Regions from separate parts of the Tissierella sp. genome, predicted to be linked through region 2. Evidence: a T-box and tRNA genes for the amino acid it is inferred to sense, from the RefSeq annotation. Region 2 holds a T-box; the other holds one or more tRNA genes.
What was found. The T-box of region 2 lies ahead of RIN63_RS14580 (proline--tRNA ligase). A T-box ahead of a tRNA ligase gene usually reads a tRNA of that ligase, here a tRNA-Pro.

Region 1 (2,213 bases), on a different contig from region 2:
TTGAGTAGATACAACAATATTTTCAATTCTAACTGGCTTATCGTCAATGTATTCAATAGTTACTTGAGTCTTTCCATCTGGTCTTAGATATTCTAATGTACCATCTTTTCTTACGTCAGTTAGTCTTTTAGCTAGTCTATGAGCCAAGGATATTGGTAATGGCATTAGCTCTTTTGTTTCATTACATGCAAAACCAAACATCATACCTTGATCTCCTGCACCTATTTGGTCTAAAGCATCATCTGAGTCAGTTTTTTGCTCTAAAGCTTTATCCACTCCTAAAGCTATATCTGCTGATTGCTCATTTATAGAAGTAAGCACTGCACAAGTATCGGAATCAAATCCATATTTTGCTCTTGTATATCCTATATCTTCTATCGTCTGTCTTGCAATCTTCTGTATATCTACATAGCAATTTGTAGTGATTTCACCTACTACTAATACCATTCCTGTTGTCACTGTTGTTTCACACGCCACCCTTGCTAATGGATCTTTTTCAAGTATTGCGTCAAGTATACTATCAGAAATTTGATCGCATACTTTGTCTGGATGTCCTTCTGTCACTGATTCAGAAGTAAATAACCATTTTTTCATTTGTTTCCCTCCTATTAATTCCTTATAATTTGAAACTGAATACATTCATATATTTTCTCTACATCAACTCACACTCTTAGATGTATTAGGGCATTTCCCCTCAGTTTCGCAACTCAAATCTATTCGCTCCCTACGGTCGCGTAGATTTGGTGCTCATTGCGTTTGACCTACATCAGCTCACTACATTCACTGTGTTAGGTCATAAAAAAAAACCTTCATTCGAAAAGGTTTTTGCGTTGGCTAAACCTCATCTTTCAGACTATTGTCTGTGGGAATTAGCACCTGGTAATATACTGGTTGCCGGATTTCATCGGGCCCGTACCCTCCATCGCTCTTGATAAGGAACTCTATTTATTTTTATATTCTACTAATTTTATCATAACTCAATATTGTAGTCAACGATGAAATATTGTATTATAATATTGTATAATAATATTGAAAACAGAATATAATAATCTAAATTAACATTAAATAATTTTTATGTGAAATCTGGAGATATTCTTAGATATTTTAAGATTAAATTTGAATTAGTTGTTAGATTTAATTTTTCGATTGCATTTGGATGATTTTTATTGATTATCATTTAATTTATACTATTGCATTTATTTCCCCCAAAGCTTATAATGTAATAGTCGGGTTTGCGACGGGGTGTAGCGCAGTTTGGTAGCGCACGTGGTTTGGGACCATGGGGCCGGGGGTTCAAATCCTCTCACCCCGACCATAGAACCGACAAAAAGGACTAAATGAAAATTTAGTCCTTTTTTTATTTTTTGACTTTGATTAATAATTCTCTCATATTCTAACCTCCTTAGTAAATTTTCAATATATATCAATCCAAGCTCTTGATCACTAAGTGATAATCCTAAATTTTATTAAAAAATTATATTAATCTAGTTTTTTGCTAATACTAACATCGGAGGTGTTAATATGAAAAAAGTTATTTTTGTTATACTTATTTGTACATTTGTTTTAGTAGGCTGTACCACTACTGATAATAGTGCTGAAGATAATAATACTAACTATACTAAAGAATTCCCATTCTTACCCAATCACCCTGATATGAAATTTGTTGAAATTCTTCAACAAGGCAAAGAAAATGAATATAGCTCTGCAACTTACATTGTGAAGAATGCAACTCAAGAAAAAGTCATAGAAGATTATATAGATATACTTGAAAGTGATTCTTGGAATCTAACTGTTGATAAGCCAATTCTCATAAACGCAACAAAAGATGATCATCAAGTAAATATCTATATTAATCCAGCTGACAATGATGTATCTTTAACTATTGTAGCAAAGTAATTTCTTAGAAGGGCATAAAGAAGCCCTTCTAAGGTTATTCTACATTAAACTAATCCATGTAATTCTTGATATTATTCTACAGTAATCATGTCAAAAGCTAGAAATACATCTAGTTTATTATTCATATCTTTCTTTTCATACCTACCAGCATTAATTAGATTTTCAAATATATTGTAGATCATCTTATATACCTCCTAACAATCTTTCCATCTATGAATTATAATGTACTCCTGTACTTCTAATAATTGATTTTGCAATTCAATTATAGCTGGTTGTAGGGTTCAAATCCTCTCACCCCGACCATAGAACCGACGAAA
Region 2 (2,213 bases):
CGATTATTATATCTTCTGTAGCCATTTCTAGGTCATGCTCACCAATTCCAAGATGATTACATAGCTTAGTTTCATTTAACTCCCTATCGCCTGGGATAATAGCTATGACAGGTTTTCCTGCTGCATTAAATACTAAAGCTTTTGCAAAATTACTATGCTCAATTTTAAATAATTCTACTAAATCTTCAATAGTTGTAGCACCTGGAGTATATACCTTCTCTAGCTGAAGTTCTTCTGTATCATTATTGTTTATTTCATATTTTACTTCTGCTTTTTCATCAGTAGCTGCATAGTCACAATGATTACAATATGCCACTAGGCTTTCACCAACATCTGACATAGCCATAAATTCATGAGATACTTTTCCACCCATGGCACCAGTATCACCTTGCACTACTTTATATTTTAATTTAAGCCTCTTAAATACTTCATCATAAGCTTCCCACATTACTTGATAAGCTTTTTTCATATTTTCTTCGTCTACATCAAAGCTATAAGCATCTTTCATAATAAATTCTCTACATCTCATTAAACCAAATCTTGGTCTTTTTTCATCCCTGTACTTTGTTTGAATCTGATATAAATTTAAAGGAAGTTGCTTATATGATTTTATTTCATCCTTTATAAGATTTGTGAAATACTCTTCATGAGTAGGTCCAAGGCAAAATTCTCTATCATTTCTGTCTCTTAGCCTAAACATCTCAGGTCCAAAATTTTCCCATCTACCTGTTGCTTCCCATATCTCTTTTGGCTGAATAGCTGACATTAACAATTCTTGAGAGCCAGCTTTGTTCATTTCCTCCCTAACAATTCCCTCTACCTTCCTTATTACCTTGTATCCCATTGGAAGATAAGAATACACTCCACTAACTAGTTTCCTCATCATACCTGATCTAAGAAGCAATTTATGACTTGCTATTTCTGCCTCTGCTGGCATTTCTCTTAAAGTAGGTATATAAAGTTTTGACATTTTCATAATAAAATCACTCTCCTTATATTTTTCAACACAAATAAACCTCTCGTCTCTGCTAGAGACGAAAGGTTAGTTCCGTGGTACCACTCTAATAAATCCTACAAATATATCAAAAGGATTCACTCAATAGTTATAACGCACTACCGTTTAAGCTTTATCGCTTAAAGACTCTGGGGTAGGTTCAATATCAGTGAGGACAGAAGTCTTCCACCATTCAACTTCCTCTCTAGGACCTATAATATTTACTATTTCCCATCTTTGTCTATCTATTATAACACATTATACTAATAGAATTTTACTCTGTCAATTATTTTCTTTTTTCAAGCAAACAAACGCTATATGAAGAGATTCCCTCTTCTCTTCCTTCAAAACCTAACCATTCAGTAGTAGTAGCTTTAATGTTGATGTTCTCTATGGCTGTATTTAGTGTTTCTCCAATTATATTCCTCATGTCTTCTATATGTGGAGCCATCTTTGGTCTTTGGGCAACAATGGTTGCATCAATATTACCAATATTATATCCCATTTCATTCATCAATATGTTCACTTGAGATAAAAGATAAATACTAGATATGTCTTTGTACTTATTATCTGTATCTGGAAAATGCTTTCCTATATCTCCTAGTCCTAAGGCTCCTAAAATACTGTCCATTATTGCATGTACAAGTACATCTGCATCAGAATGACCTAGTAAGCCTTTCTCAAAGGGAATATCTATACCACCTATTATTAACTTTCTATCATCTACAAGTTGATGAACATCATATCCTAATCCAATCCTCATATTATCACCTAATTTGTATTTTATCTGCTTTGAAACAAAAATTCTCTCCTACTATAAAGCATATCTTTATCTTTAAATAATGATTCAGCAAGAATAATATCTTCTGGAGTAGTTATCTTTATATTATCATAAGAACCCATAATCATCTTTACATCATATCCTATTCTCTCTACTATAGAACTGTCATCAGTACCAAAATATTTATCATTTATTGCATTTTCATACCCTTTAATTAAGATATGTTTTTTAAAACATTGGGGTGTCTGAGCGGCCCATAGTAAAGATCTTTGTGGAGTCGATTGGATTTTGTCCTCTCCACTTACTACTTTAATGGTATCTGTTACAGGTACTCCTATAACACATGACCCATGTTCAACTACACCTTCAATTCCATCTTCAATATTTTCATTTTTTATAAAAGGCCTAGCTCCATCATGAGTCAATACTATGTCAGTC

Region 1: it encodes a tRNA-Pro, which carries the amino acid that the T-box ahead of RIN63_RS14580 (proline--tRNA ligase) is inferred to sense. The anticodon was not compared.

Annotation. Positions count from the first base shown of each region.
Region 1 is NZ_JAVKTS010000003.1:500,727-502,939, forward strand. It holds gene metK (methionine adenosyltransferase) at 1-594, opposite strand, end outside; SAM riboswitch class I at 839-938, opposite strand; tRNA gene RIN63_RS10050 (tRNA-Pro) at 1,239-1,315, shown strand; gene RIN63_RS10055 (hypothetical protein) at 1,522-1,896, shown strand.
Region 2 is NZ_JAVKTS010000008.1:12,332-14,544, forward strand. It holds gene RIN63_RS14580 (proline--tRNA ligase) at 1-976, opposite strand, end outside; T-box leader at 1,028-1,241, opposite strand; gene ispF (2-C-methyl-D-erythritol 2,4-cyclodiphosphate synthase) at 1,281-1,757, opposite strand; gene ispD (2-C-methyl-D-erythritol 4-phosphate cytidylyltransferase) at 1,778-2,213, opposite strand, start outside.